Regions from separate parts of the Exiguobacterium sp. NPDC077395 genome, predicted to be linked through region 1. Evidence: predicted binding sites of a transcription regulator. Region 1 holds the regulator's gene; the other holds the start of a gene.
What was found. Region 1 encodes Rex, which represses fermentation and respiration genes when NADH is low (regulators of the CRP and FNR family bind a similar motif). Its sites were predicted from a motif close to TTGTGAAATATTTCACAA; they were not measured.
Positions count from the first base shown of each region.

Region 2: ACQKD4_RS07170 (formate/nitrite transporter family protein) is a predicted target of Rex. The motif match lies at 4,141-4,158, and genes of this name have one in related genera.

Region 1 covers NZ_JBNNHU010000004.1:10,853-18,514, reverse strand. Annotated here, with positions in the region: gene ACQKD4_RS13355 (ABC transporter substrate-binding protein) at 1-392, shown strand, start outside; gene ACQKD4_RS13350 (PspC domain-containing protein) at 477-659, shown strand; gene ACQKD4_RS13345 (FAD-dependent oxidoreductase) at 695-2,041, opposite strand; gene tatC (twin-arginine translocase subunit TatC) at 2,254-3,042, opposite strand; gene tatA (twin-arginine translocase TatA/TatE family subunit) at 3,046-3,264, opposite strand; gene ACQKD4_RS13330 (redox-sensing transcriptional repressor Rex) at 3,264-3,920, opposite strand; gene ACQKD4_RS13325 (ABC-F family ATP-binding cassette domain-containing protein) at 4,071-5,972, shown strand; gene ACQKD4_RS13320 (hypothetical protein) at 5,969-6,376, shown strand; gene ACQKD4_RS13315 (type 1 glutamine amidotransferase domain-containing protein) at 6,532-7,194, shown strand; gene ACQKD4_RS13310 (putative quinol monooxygenase) at 7,281-7,574, shown strand; gene ACQKD4_RS13305 (iron-containing alcohol dehydrogenase) at 7,578-7,662, shown strand, end outside.
Region 2 covers NZ_JBNNHU010000001.1:1,394,101-1,401,762, reverse strand. Annotated here, with positions in the region: gene mutL (DNA mismatch repair endonuclease MutL) at 1-64, shown strand, start outside; gene ACQKD4_RS07200 (50S ribosomal protein L25/general stress protein Ctc) at 230-874, shown strand; partial or broken gene ACQKD4_RS07195 (cupin) at 1,152-1,481, shown strand; gene ACQKD4_RS07190 (barstar family protein) at 1,537-1,821, shown strand; gene ACQKD4_RS07185 (hypothetical protein) at 1,991-2,620, shown strand; gene ACQKD4_RS07180 (hypothetical protein) at 2,931-3,299, shown strand; gene ACQKD4_RS07175 (hypothetical protein) at 3,465-3,920, shown strand; gene ACQKD4_RS07170 (formate/nitrite transporter family protein) at 4,219-5,049, shown strand; gene ACQKD4_RS07165 (anaerobic ribonucleoside triphosphate reductase) at 5,241-7,091, shown strand; gene nrdG (anaerobic ribonucleoside-triphosphate reductase activating protein) at 7,069-7,524, shown strand; gene ACQKD4_RS07155 (fumarylacetoacetate hydrolase family protein) at 7,579-7,662, shown strand, end outside.

The sequences.
Region 1 (7,662 bases):
CTGAACTCGGAGACGCTGTGAACAAAGAACTTTCGGTCGTCCGCTTCCTTCCTGGTGCGTCACGCATTTACTTCACGGATAGCTTCTCGGGTGTCATCTTAGGAGATGTCGGAGTAAAACGCCCAGCTTCGCAAGATCGTACCGAGTTCGCTGAAGAAATCACGATGGAACGCATCCCAGAGATGGCTGGCGATCATATTGTCTACTTCACCTATGGCGGAGCAGACGGATCAAAAACAGCCGAAGAATGGCAGTCGAATCAGTTATGGAAAGACCTTGATGCCGTCAAAGCAGGCGAAGTAACAGAGGTCAGTGATGACATTTGGAACACATCGGGTGGCGTCCTTTCTGCCAACCAAGTGCTTGATGAACTCGTCGACATGTTGAAATAATGAGTAGCGCGCCAATTGTATTGGTGCGCTTTTTCATACATACATATGGTAAAATTTACATATCAACTTAAAAGGAGCTTTGCTATGCAACGTACACTTCGTAAGTCCGCGACGGACCGCTCTCTGTCTGGAGTATGCGGTGGGATTGCTGAATACTTTGGTATTTCTTCAATCGGAGTTCGACTCATCTTTTTGATTCTCCCTGGGAGTTTCCTTCTTTATATGATTTTGACGAATTCCATGAAAGATGCGCCACGCTATCTATAAGAAAACGCGAAAGCTGTTAGCTTCCGCGTTTTCTATTAAGCATTCACTTTGTCTTTCATCGCTTCAAGCGCTCCGCTGTTCAAGAAGTGCCATGGTTTGTTGTAGTGCGGTTGGAAGAAGAAGTCGACGTACGCGAGCTCTTCGACCGTCATCTCGTTTTGGATAGCGAGGGAGAGCGTGTTGACTGCTTGTGTCAAATCCGCTTTTGACAATACTTGTCCACCGACAATGCGATGTGTCTCTTTTTCATAGACGAGTTTGAATTCGACTTTCTCTGCAGTCGGCATGAACTCCGGACGATATGCATCCTCAATGACGACACTTTCTACGTCGAGTCCGAATAGGACTGCCGCTTCTTCCGTTAATCCAGACGACGCGATGTTCCAGTCGTAGAGACGAAGTCCTGACGTTCCTTGCGTCCCTTGGTAGCGGACACGTGGTTGCATCATATTTTCCGCGACGAGCGTTCCCATGCGGACAGCGTTCGTCGCAAGTGGGATATAGGCGTGTGTGCGTGCCGGGTTGTAGTAGACGGCACAGCTGTCACCTGCCGCAAAAATGTCCGGGTTGCTCGTGCGCATGTATTCGTCGACGATGATGGCGCCGTTCCCGAGCATATCGACCTGCCCTTCGAGGAGTCCTGTGTTCGGACGGAATCCGACGCAGAGGATCACGAGATCCGCCTCGAATTCACCTTTGTCCGTCACGACATGTGTGACATTTCCATCTGTACCACGGAACGCTTCGACCGTCTGACCGAGTTCGAGGTCGATCCCGCGACTTGTCATGTCTGCTTCTAATGGATCCGTGAACGACTTATCGAGATATTTGTTCAAGATGCGGTCGGCACTATCGATGAACGTAACATGTTTACCGTATGCTTCGAACGCCTCGACGAGTTCGACTCCGATATAACCCGCTCCGATGACAGCAATCTTCGTTGCATCTGTCGCGCGCTCAATGATACGTTGTGCATGCGCATAGTTTTTACAGAGTTCGATTCCATTCATTTCGATTCCTGGGAGCGTTGGGACAATCGGCCATGAACCCGTCGTGACGATCAAGCGGTCATACGTGTCGTGCACGTCTTCCCCTGTTTCGAGATTTTTGGCGTGGACCGTCTTCGCGTCGGTGTCGATGGATAAGACATCATGTTTCATGCGCATGGTTGCTCCGAGCTCTTCAAGCTCACGTGGAGAGGAGTAGAATAATTCTTCTGCACGTTGGACGACCCCACCGACATGGAGCGCAATCCCACACGAGAGGAAGCTGACGTTATCGTTCCGCTCGTAAACGGTGATATCAAGATTGTTGTGCTTGGCGAGTAATCCTTTGACAGCTGCTGTTCCTGCGTGTGTACATCCGATGACTGCGATTTTCATATGAGTCGTCTCTCCTTTTATGTTAGACAGTACGTTTCGTTTTTAGATTGTGATAAATATCACATTAACTTCTTGACCTTAGTGTACTATTTCACAATATAGGATTCAACGACTATGCTCACTATTTCACGTAAAAGTGTCTAAAGTTTGAACACCAGTTGAACTACAGTGTAATGCATATAAAAAGCATCGTCCCATTTACGGAACGATGCTTATTTCTCATTCATCTGTTTCATTAAATCCATCTGTTCTTGCACCATCGCTTCTTTCTCCCGGCGCAACACCCCTTTGTAGGTGACGCGTGAAATCGATAAACTAATCTCATATAGGAAGAAGAGTGGCAATGACACCATAAGGTGCGACGTCAAATCCGGTGGTGTGATGAATGCCGCGACTACGAATAGCGCGAAGTACGCATACTTACGAATCTTCGATAAGAAGTATGGTGTCACGACACCAATTCGGGTCAAGAACATCGTCACGACCGGCAATTGGAACAATAGACCGAACGGAATCGTCAGTTGCAACAAGAACGTGAAGTAATTGTTCGCCCCGATGATTTGTTCGAGTCCGAGGTCTTGCCCGAGGTCCGTCGAGATATCGAGGACGAGCGGGAATAACCAGTAGTAGGCGAACGCAAGGCCGATCAAGAACAATCCGAAGATGATCGGGATATAAGCGAGCGTACCTTTTCGTTCATTCGGATGCAGACCGGGTGCGACAAACGCCCACACTTGATACAGTAGGAATGGGCTCGCCGCAATCAGGCCGATGATGAGCGCCAAGTTCAAGTAAATCATGAGCGGGTCCGCGACCCCAAAGGCGTTCAGTTCGAGCCCGCGTTCGACGAGATCTTCTTGCAAGTACGCGAGTACATATTTGACACTCGGCAAAGCCATCAAAAAGAAGGCAAAGACGACAAATGCAGATAGCATCAGTCGTCTCCGCAGCTCTGTCAAGTGATCGGTGATTTCCCGCTCTTGATCAGGTTGATGATTCATGGCTTACTGCTCTTTCTTTTCGATAGCTTTCTTGTCGTTCTCGTCGTGCTCGTTCATCATGCCGTTCGTTGCATTTTTGAACTCACGAAGCGTTTGTCCGGCCGCGCGACCAAACTCCGGTAATTTCTTCGGTCCGAAGATGATGAGCGCGATGATGGCGATGATGAATAGACTCGCCCCACCCGGAATCCCGACGACGAGTGATGATGCTAGTAATTCCATTATTGATGGACCCCCTCAGCGGTTGGATAGTGTTGCATAAAGTAAATGAGTGACTGCAGCTCAATCGACAAATCGATGTGATGGACGCGAACCGTGTCCGGTACGGTAAGTCGTGCCGGTGTGAAGTTCAAGATGCCCTTGATACCGAAACGGACCAAGTCGTCTGCGACGGACTGCGCATAGGCAGAAGGTACCGTCAAAATGGCGACGTCAATCTTGTTTTGCTTCATAATCTGTTCCATCTCATCGACGTGATGAATTGGGACGCCTGACATCGTCGTGCCGACTTTTGTCTCGTCTGCGTCGAACCCGACGACGATATGTGTGTTATTGTTTTTAAGGAAGTTATAGTTGACGAATGCCGTCCCAAGGTGACCGACCCCGACCAAGGCGACATTCGTAATCTCGTCCTGATTCAGTGTCTTTCGGAAAAAGTCTAACAGATACTGCACGTTATAGCCATATCCCTTTTTACCGAGCGCACCGAAGTACGAGAAATCACGGCGAATCGTAGCCGAATCGACCTTGACCGCCTCACTCAGTTCTGCTGAAGAGACACGTTGTTTACCTGACGCGTGCAGGCTTTGAATAAATCGATAGTATAGTGGCAACCGTTTGGCTGTCGCTTGTGGAATCTTTGGTTCGTTTTGACTCAACGGAAAGAGCCTCCTTTTTACGACACGTTACAAACGAATCTGAATTTCATACACCTTGATTGTAAACGAATTCACATGACCACTCAACGAATATACCTAAAATCGCTGAAAAATACAGTATACTAAATAGAGAGAAAGGGGTTTTTTCACTTGATCCTACTGCAAGTCAATAACTTATCCAAATCCTTCGGCGTCGAGCCGATTTTAGAAAACGTCAAACTCGAAATCCAAGAAGGCGAACGCGTCGCCCTCGTCGGCCGAAACGGGGCCGGGAAGTCGACGCTTTTGAAAGTCATCGCTGGTGAATATAACTATGACTCCGGGGACATCATGAAGCCAAAAGACGTCACAATCGGCTATCTCGCCCAAGACTCAGGGTTAGAATCCGACGAGACTATTTGGAACGAGATGCTCACCGTCTTCACGGACTTGATTGAGCAAGAGAAGACGCTCCGTCGCATGGAAGCCGACATGGGCTCAGAACGAATCCTAAATGACGCCGCTGCGTATGAACGCCTCCTCTCCTCTTACGATGAAGAGCAGCATACATTCAAAGAGCGTGGCGGTTATCAATATGAAGCGACCATCCGCTCGGTCCTTCACGGGATGCGCTTTTATCCGGACGACTTCGAGCGTCGGATCGACACGCTCTCTGGTGGACAACGGACGCGTCTCGCCTTGGCGAAGATGCTCCTTCAAAGTCCCGACCTGCTCATCTTGGACGAGCCGACGAACCACTTGGACATCGAGACGCTCGCATGGCTTGAGAAGTACTTAAGCGGCTATAAAGGGGCCGTCCTCATCGTCTCCCACGACCGATACTTCCTCGACCGTGTCGTCTCGGTCGTCTATGAGTTGTCGCGTCACCGGAGCCGCCGCTTCGTCGGGAACTACACGAAGTATCTCGAACAGAAGGCCGCTCTCTACGAACAAGAGAAGAAGCAGTTTGAGTCGCAGCAAGAAGAGATTGCCAAGATGCAGGACTTCATTCAGCGAAACATCGCCCGGGCGACAACGACGAAACGGGCGCAAAGCGTACGGAAGCGTCTGGAGAAAGTCGACCGTCTCGATGCTCCGGACGGTGACGAACGCAGTGCGGTCCTCTCGTTCTCCATCAAACGACAGAGCGGGAACGATGTGTTGAGCGCGAGTGACCTCGCCATCGGGTATGAAGAACCGATTGCCCAAAATCTCCGTTTCCAGCTACAGCGCGGGGAATCCGTCGCTCTCGTCGGTCCGAACGGGGTCGGGAAGTCGACACTTCTCAAAGTGTTGACGAAACAACAAGCCGCCCTTACCGGTGATATCCGCTACGGGACCGGCGTCGAGATCGGCTACTACGATCAGGAGCAGCAGAACTTGTCGGACGCGAACCGTGTCATCGACGAGATTTGGAACGACTGGCCACTCATGCGCGAGCAAGAAGTGCGGAGTCTTCTCGGACAGTTCCTCTTCAGCGGCGATGACGTCATGAAGCGTGTCCATGAATTATCAGGCGGCGAACGCGCACGTCTCACGTTGGCCAAGCTGAAGCTCGAGCAACCGAACCTCCTCATTTTGGATGAGCCGACGAACCACTTGGACCTCGACTCGAAGATGATCTTAGAGAACGCCCTTCTCGACTATCCAGGTACGATTCTCTTCGTCTCGCACGACCGCTACTTCATCGACCGTCTCGCGACGCGTGTGTTAGAAATCACGCCGAACGGCATCGACGAGTATCTCGGTGACTATTCGTACTACGTCGAGAAGAAAGAAGAACTAGAAGAACTCGCGCGACTCGCCCGTGAAGAGACAAAGCAGGTCGTCGTGAAAAAACAGCGTGCCGATAAGGAACAACAACGGGAAGAGCGCCGCATCAAACAGCGCATCGAAGAGATTGAGTTGGCAATCGAGCAACATGAAAATCGCCTCGACGAAATCGAACAGTTGCTTTGTGAGCCGGACGTCTTCAACGACTTCGCCCGTGCCCAGGAGTTGTCGACCGAATCGGACGCAGCGAAAGAATCCATCACCGCACTTTATGCGGAATGGGAGGAACTCCATACATGATGCGTACACGTGCCATGCGAATCGAGCTCATCCAAGCGTTCCTCACGGGACTGGCCTATATCGTGCCAACCGGAACCGAGTTCGTATCTGAACTCATCCGCGGGGAGCCGACGATTGTCCCTTCTATTCTTTTTTACTTTTTACCAGTCGTCATCGGCTTCATCATTCAGACGTGGCCAGGGATTCTACTCAGTCTTTTCAGTGGCCTGCTCATGAGCACGCTCTTCATCCGTATTGTCGTCTGGCCGGTCGATGTGACTGTTCACACGTTCTATTCGCCGGGATCGGTGTGGGCCCACTTCTATGAAGAGACGCTCTTCATGTGGATCCTTGCCCTTCTCGTGTTCATCGTGAGCCGCATCAATACGTGGCACCGAGAGAATTATCGACAACCGAAAGCGTAAACAGTCCGTCCTCTTTTTCGAAGGGGACGGCTTTTTCATTTATGTATAAATTTATTTATAGATAAGGTGATTTTTCTTAATTTGTTTTTCGTTAGAGTGCGCGTTATTCTAGTCACGTACCGAAATGACGGATGATTTCTTAGGAGGAATGACAGATGAGTAAACATGTATTAATGGTCGTGACGAACGCAAAAGAAATGAAGGACGGTCACACGACTGGACTTTGGTTGTCCGAGTTTGGTGAGGCATACGTTGAGTTCAAACAACAAGGATATGACATCACAGTCGCTAGCCCGAACGGTGGTCAATCTCCAATCGACGCACGCAGTTTAGAAGGCGAAGTACCGGCTGACATTCAAGCGACGGCTCCCCTTCTCGAAGATACGATTGATTTGAAGACGATTACCAACTTCGATCAATTCGATGCCATCTTCATGCCAGGTGGTCACGGAACGATGTTCGACCTTCCACAAAGCGAAGCATTGAATGTTGCGATCCGTTCACTATTTGAAGCAGGCAAAACGGTTGCTGCCGTCTGCCACGGTCCCGCTGGTCTTGTCGGTGCGACATTGTCTGACGGCACACCACTCGTGAACGGTAAAACGATTGCGACGTTCACGGATGAAGAAGAACGTGCGACAGGTCTTGATATCTACATGCCGTTCATGCTTGAAACGCGTCTTCGTGAACTCGGTGCGAACATCGTGCTCGCAGACAACTTCACAGAAAACGTTCAAGTCGATGGAAACTTGGTAACAGGCCAAAATCCACAATCGACCGTTGCTGTCGCAAAAGCCGTCATCAACACGTTAAACTAATCGATTCTTTCTCGTTGCCAATCGATGAAAGAGAGCGACCCGCCTGTTCTCAAACAGGCGGGTTTTATAGATGAGGAGGAATGAAGATGATTACCATCTTAGCTCAGATTCAAGCGAAGCCCGGTCTCGGGTCCGCGCTTGAGACACACTTACGCCAAGTCGTCACCCCATCACGCGCGGAGGCAGGTTGTGTCTTCTATACGCTACACCGTGTCGAAGGCAACCCAGACACGTTCGTCTTTTACGAACAGTGGGCTGACAAGGAGGCATTCGATGCGCATATCGCCTCACCCCACTATCAAACGTATCGCAAAGAAGCAGAGGCACTTCTCGCTAGTCGGGACGTTCAATACTTAGAAGAAATCAAGGAGGTTTATTAACCAATGGAACGTTTTCAATATCACAACCCGACCAAACTTTTATTCGGAAAAGGACAACTGGAATCACTCCGTACCGAAATCCCACGAT
Region 2 (7,662 bases), on a different contig from region 1:
TCGTCCCATTCTCGTGAAGTGGAGCACGTACGAACTCGAGAAGTTGTTCAAACGCGTCATGTAATCGTCTTGTTACCTTGTTTTAATACGATGTCACGTTTATTTACGAGTCCTCATGGGAAAACTATACACATGTCACTCAACGCATCGAGGTTGAGAGGTGGCTTTTTCACTGCCTCACCCTCAAGATGTCGACATGAAATGTATATCCATGTAGGAGGAAAAGAAAATGACGAACAAACTTCAAGTTTCAAAGCGAGAATTACGCCCACGATCACTACGCACGAAGTTGCGTAACGAAGGAAAAGCGTTAGGAGTTGTCTATGGTTATAAAGTAGACAGCACGCCAATCGTGTTTGACGAGATGGACCTTCGTAAAATTCTTCGAGACCATGGTGACAACGCCTTGATTGAACTCCATTTTGATGGAAACAAAATCAATACGCTCGTGCACGGATCGGAAACAAATCCGTTCACAAACTTCTATCAACACGTTGAATTCATGGCTGTGAAGATGGATGAAGAGACAGAAGTCGAAGCGGATATCGTCCTCGTCGGCGACGCGAAAGGTGTCAAAGAAGGTGGATATCTCGCTCAGTCGCTCTATAAAGTGACGGTTTCTGCGACACCTGCCAACATCCCTGAACGCATCGAACTCGACGTGTCAGACCTCGAAATCGGTGACTCGGTGACGGTAGCGGATCTTCCAGAAGACAAATCGTACACGATTGTCTCTGAACCAGATATGCACATCGCCTCTGTGAATGAGCCGGTTGCAGAAGTTGAAGAAGAATCGGAAGAAGCTTCATCTGAAGGGGAAGCATCAGAAACCTCTTCTGAAGAAACAGAAGAATCGGCTGAGGATAAAGAATAAGAGTTTCTTTCGTGTCTGAAATAATCACACGATGCAAAGGAGAGGAGCATTGTCCCAAAGAAGGGGCGATGCTCCTTTGTTTTATTTGTCGAATTAAATCTGAACTTTATACTTTTAAATAAAAAGGATGAATCATACTTAATCAAACCAAAATATTACAAATTAGCATATATTCAATGTGATTCTAGGTATGAATGAGGTAAACTATATAAAAGTTTATTTCGTAAGGGGATGTACGATGATATTTTATTAATTTGATAATGAAACTGGTAAGAAGATCACAATATTTAATTCGAACTTTGTGATGTTACGAATCATACAAACTGAAAAAGGTTCTAATATTGGTTGTATGCATTTAGATCCGGGTGGTGTCATCGGTTATCATCAAGCAGTTGCACCCCAACTTCTTCTCATTATGGTGAGTGAGGGTTACGTTAGAGGTGAAAAAGATGAATATTTTAAAGTGCAAGCTGGAGATGATGTTTTCTAGACGAAGAACGAGTGGCATGAAACGAAAACAGATAGAGGATTAACAGCTATCGTAATTGAAAGTGAAGAATTAGATCCATCAATTTATATGACTGAAATAAAATTAATTAAATTCTAATGAAGCTTAGACGATTACTGATTAGTAAAGTAAGAGTGGGGGATTGAGACTAAATATGTCGCATTTATATATCGATTTAAGTGACATTACTTCTTCTTCGGAACTACATCAAATATTAAAAGAAAGTCTTCATCTTCCTGATCATTACGGCGAAAATTGGGATGCCTTTTATGATGTCATTACTGATGTGGATTGTATAACTTTTCCTGATCAAATCACTTTCATAGGATATTCTTTGCTTGAAACGAAATTAAGTGAGGATGCTAAGTACTTAAAAATGTGCTTAGAAGAGTATAACGAAGAATATTCTGTTTCACATTGTCATATTGTTTTCTTGTAATCTAATTGGCTTACTAATATATAAAGCTAGTCTCTAAGAGAGTATCCATTTCACAATCACTAATTTTCAATATAATTTTTATAGTCCCCGACCATCATAAGAATTAATAGAAAAAAACAGCTGATTTAAATTACAAGGTCTTTAAACTGAAAAATCAAAGGTGATCACTATGCAAGAGCTTACAATTATTGAAAGGAAGCGTCTATTAGAGCATCTTGAAGATAATTTAGATAATTATTTCATTATGGGTGAAATTAAAAAGGTATATGAGATCACTAGTTATGATGATTTAACTATTAACGATAACCAAAAAGCTTTAATTGATTTTTTGGTTTACCAAAATGTATATCCAATGGTCATAACATTTATATTATCTAAAAATATAAGTCAGGATAATGAGATGGTTGAAAAAATGGATTCAAGGAAAAATAAATATTCTATGAACTATTGCTCTGAGGATGAGAATTCTTTTTATTACTGCAATGCAAAAATAGAAAACGAAAAAGATTTAAGGTTTTTGATTAACGAAACGTACTGGATGCCTGCTCAAAATAGGTTTTATAATATTATCTTTAAAGATAAATTGAATTTCACTTTAAAAAAGTATGGTAAGTGGCTGTTCTCTAGAACTCAAGTTGTACCTTTAATTGATATGAGTATACCAACTTCTTTTATTAAAATAGATGGAGATGGACTTGGGTTTATTTTGTTTTCTAATGAAAAAAGATATGAGTCTATTGAAGAATTAACAAAGAATTTACCTCGAAAATTTGATATAGATTATTTAAACGAACAATGAAATATGAGGGCCTCAGTTTGAGCATGTTTTAACGCATAGTCATGTTACATAGATACTATGAAAAATGATATGTATGATGAGGTTTGGGGGTTTACTCATGATGACTCTTTGTTAGAATTATATAAACTGACAATAGCGGGTTTATCGATGTGAGAAATACAGTCCGTAGAGTTGGAATAAGAGTAAATTTAGCCAAATCATATAGCTTTGTATCATGATGTCCATATATACGATCAAAATTATTAAAACCATTTAAAACTTGTGAAGCCACGTAGTTAAGCAGCACATATTCCATAGAGAAGGTGAAAAAATGAAAGCTCAGGAAATATTAAGAGAAATTGAAAAGATATATTATTGGGATGCGCGCGTTTTAGGATTCGATTGCCGTTATTTTGGAGATGAGGTTTTAATAAAGATTGAAGATGAGGAAGAGAGTTATCGTCACTACGAGATTGAATTTTTAGGTTGTATTAAAGTAGAGGTTTCTGCTGCTCTAGATGATCGAACAATGCCAATCAAAGAATTGACAAGGGGACAACGTCCATATTTCATGCAGGATATTAGCATTGATAGTTACGAATTAGAGGGGCAGGAAATATTTATATGCCATCTCTTATTGCCTCCTGTTACGGCAGAGATTCATTTCACAAAAATTAGAATCGGAACGGAATATCACTGATTAAAGTTTCTAGGATTTAATCGCTACACATAATTAAGAAAAATATGACGGACGATTTTTACCTATACTCTGAATTGATTATTCAAACGGAAAACCTAAATTTAGTCAATGAATAAACCATTTTTACATATCCATTTCAAAACCTTTTTACAAGAGGAGTAGGTAATGTCAAACCCCAGCTATTATAAAATTGAAATTAGTGGTAAGTGTTTTAATGAAGATATATCATGTACTGGAGAACAACTTGAAAGTATTCTTCAAGCTATAAATGAGATACAGACTGATAGTTTGATATGGTATCTTTTTGATATCTTTGGGGGTAGTAAGGTGTCACTATTCGAACTTTTCCCATCAAATGATTTTGGAATAATTAATTTTTTTAGTACATATGAACTGATAGGGAGAGTTAAACATATAATTCAGTTCGAAAGTGGAGTATTTATAGGGAGTAAATTCAAAAATATAGAAATTGACTTTGAAAATCAACCTCATTCAGAAGCTGAGCTAGAGTTTCAATTAAATCAAACTTCAATTGAAATTAGAGCTTTTGATTTCGAGTGCTTCGAAATAATCTTACAAGATGAAATGATTTATCATTATTTAAAGAATAAGTTTCTTTAATGATTAGACTATGCACATTCGAAATTAAAAGTAGGATGTAAGATTTATTTTGGAACAGGGAGATTGATATTAAAATTGAAAATGCTAATTCATAGACATTCTCCCGAAAATCGGGAGAATTTTTCTTTGTCACAAATCCGCCATATGTAAACGATTACGATGTGAACACTCTGTCAATTCATGCAAGACAGGATTGCCAACAGAGACTGTACAGTTTATATTGTTAATGATTTCACATATTAGAACTGATACTTTCCTATTTAATTATTCAGAAAGAAGGGTTTGTGACATGGCATCAATGGAAATCCATGCACTCGAATCATTACGAAAAAAAGCACAAGCTTCCTCACAAATGATTCATTATCGTCCAATGGAATACTTTTTACGGGCAATGTTAGCCGGGATCTTTATCGGCTTTGCCTCAATCTTTACCTTGAAAGTCGTCAACGGTATGTATTTAGCGGAATCTCCGTTCACGACACTCATCGGAGGCTTCTCGTTCGGGATCGCGCTTGTCATGATCATTTATGGGGGAGCTGAGTTGTTCACGGGGAATACGATGTATTTCACAACGTCGACGCTTCGTGGTTATACGACGCTCAGTGATACGATGCTCGTCTGGTTGCTCTGCTTCGTCGGGAACGCACTCGGGGGAATCCTATTCGCCTTACTACTTGCACCGACTGGCGTCATCCAAGAACTCGGGATGAACAACTGGTTGTTCTCCGTTGTTGAAAGTAAAATGCATCATACGACGGTCGAAATTTTCTTCCGTGCCATCTTCTGTAACTGGATGGTCTGTCTCGCTATTTTCTTACCGAAACAAATGAAAAATGAGTTCGCTCAAATCTTCTCGATGATTTTCCTTGTCGCCGTCTTCTTCGCTTCAGGATTCGACCACGTCATCGCCAACTTCGTCTTGTTCGCCTTGACGCTCGTCGTCCCACACCCGGAGACGATCAGCATGGCAGGTGCAATTCACAACTTGATTCCTGCAACATTCGGTAACATTATCGGTGGAGCGCTCTTCATGGGAGCCATCTATACCTGGCTCAACTCGAAGGGTCTTCGTGAAGCACAAGAATTAGAGGAAGAAGTCGAATTAAAAGTTGTAAAAGCTGTTAAATAAATGATGTTTGTCACATGTAGCGTAGAGCCTTGTCTTATCGAAGACGAGGCTCTTTTTTATCGTATGGCCACACGTAAACTGTCACAATATCGACTCGTGACCATCGAGAAAAACACATGCCATAATCTATATATAGGATTCTTAAAACGAATATGAATGTTTTGAATCCATATATAGTGAGGTGATGGGTTTTGAAATTACTGCAGTTGTATGAGGACGTCTGCGTTTTACCAGACCAAGACTTGGTGCAAGAGAATGCGAATGTGGACGGGAAATCCCCGCTCGGAAAACTAGCACGACTCTCTTCAGAAGTGTCGAAAGAATTGTCGCAGACGTATTTGATGTCGGAACGGTCAAAACAAGCCGTCACTGATAACTATTTATATGTGCACGACGCCGACTATTACATCACTGGCTCGACGACATGTTGTCAAATTCCACTCGGTCAATTATTAAAAGATGGATTCCACACAGGGCATGGAACGATCCGGTCGCCAAAGGACATTCGCTCTGCCATGGCACTCGCGTCGATCATCCTTCAAGCGAATCAAAACATGCAGCATGGGGGGCAGGCCTTCCCAATGTTTGACGTCGACTTGGCACCGTATGTCGAGAAGACATATGAGCGTCAACTGAGCCGACTTCAATCATTACCCGTTGACTGGGACGATGCGCAATTGAAACAACTCGCGGAAGAAGAGACGATCTCGGCGACGTATCAGGCGTGTGAGGCGTTCATCCACAATGCGAACTCGATGCACTCACGAGGGGGCGGGCAAGTACCTTTCGTTTCAATCAATTATGGAACGGACACATCAAAGTGGGGACGTATCCTCATTCGAGAGTTACTTCGTGCCACGGAACGTGGGTTAGGGAACGGAGAGACTCCGATTTTTCCCATTCAAATCTTTAAAGTGAAGGAAGGAATCAACTTTCGGGAGGACGATCCGAACGTCGATCTTTTCCGTGAAGCGTGTCGGGTAACAGGCAAACGATTATTTCCGAACTTTTCCTTCATCGATGCTCCGTTTAATGTCGCTTACTATGATGGGACGTATGCATCTGAAGTGGCGTATATGGGTTGCCGCACTCGGGTCATGGGAAACCGACACGGAGAGGAGACGTCGGTCGGACGTGGCAATCTTTCCTTCTCCACACTCAACTTGGTGAAGATGGCACTGATCTCGGAGTCACTCTCTGACTTTTACCGCATTCTCAACCGCTATATCGATATCGGCATCGAACAGTTGATCGAGCGTTTCGAGTATCAATGTACGCGTCTCGCTGAAGAATTCCGTTTCCTCTACACACAAGGGGTCTGGCGTGGAAGTGAACAGTTACATATTCATGATGAGGTTCGAGACGTATTAAAACAAGGAACGCTTTCACTCGGTTTCATCGGACTCGCTGAAACGTTGAAGGTGTTGACAGGCAGTACACATGCTGAGTCGCGTGAAGCGGAACGACTCGGTCTCGATATCGTCACGCACTTAGCTGATCGGATGCGAGCGGCGGCCGAATCATACGATTTGAATTTCTCATTGCTTGCGACACCCGCGGAAGGACTGTCAGGCAAATTTGTGACGCGAGACCAGGAAGAGTTCGGGATGATTGAAGGTGTCACCAATCGTGCCTTTTACACAAATTCATTCCACGTGCCGGTCTATCAGTCTGTATCGATTCGTGAGAAAATCCGAATCGAGGCACCGTATCACGCATTGTGTGACGCGGGACATATATCATATGTCGAAGTCGATGGGTCACTTGCCCACAATGCGGAAGCGGTGGAATCGATTGTCCGCTTGATGCGTCAGCATAACATCGGCTACGGTTCCATCAATCATCCGGTCGACCGTTGCGGAAATTGTGGATTAGAAGGACTAATTGATGATGCCTGTCCGACGTGTGGCGAGGATACAAACATCGAACGAATCCGCCGCATCACCGGTTATTTGGTCGGGACGATGGACCGCTGGAATACGGCGAAACGAGAAGAAGAACGGGCGAGGGTGAAACACGATGCGCATTCTATCCGTCGTTGAAGAATCCGTCGTCGATGGGCCGGGGATTCGAACGGTCATCTTTACTGCCGGCTGTCCGCATCACTGTAAAGGGTGTCACAATCCTTCCTCGTGGAATCCAGCTGGCGGTGAGGATGTCGAAATAGAGGAACTTGTTCAACGCGTCAAGCTCAGTGGTTGGGACGGGGTGACCATCTCAGGAGGTGAACCGTTTCTTCAATCGTCACCGTTAGCAAAACTCGTAATGGCATGTAAGTCGCTCGGTAAAAATGTGTGGGTGTATACGGGCTATACAATGGAACAGTTGGTAGCGATGCAGGACGAAGCCGTTCAAACGGTGTTAGACTACGCCGATGTGCTCGTTGATGGTCGCTTTGAGCAGTCGCAACGAGACATGAGGCTCCGCTTTCGGGGATCGAGTAATCAACGGATCATCTTCTTGAATAAAGTGTAATCGAGGCAGAGATGTCTCGATTTTTTGTATAATGATGTAAAAGGGGGAGTTTTAATGAAATGGTGTAGTTTTGAGATGCAAGAAGAGCAACGAGTGGGGATCGTCGAAGGTGATTTCGTCTACGATGTCAGCAATCAA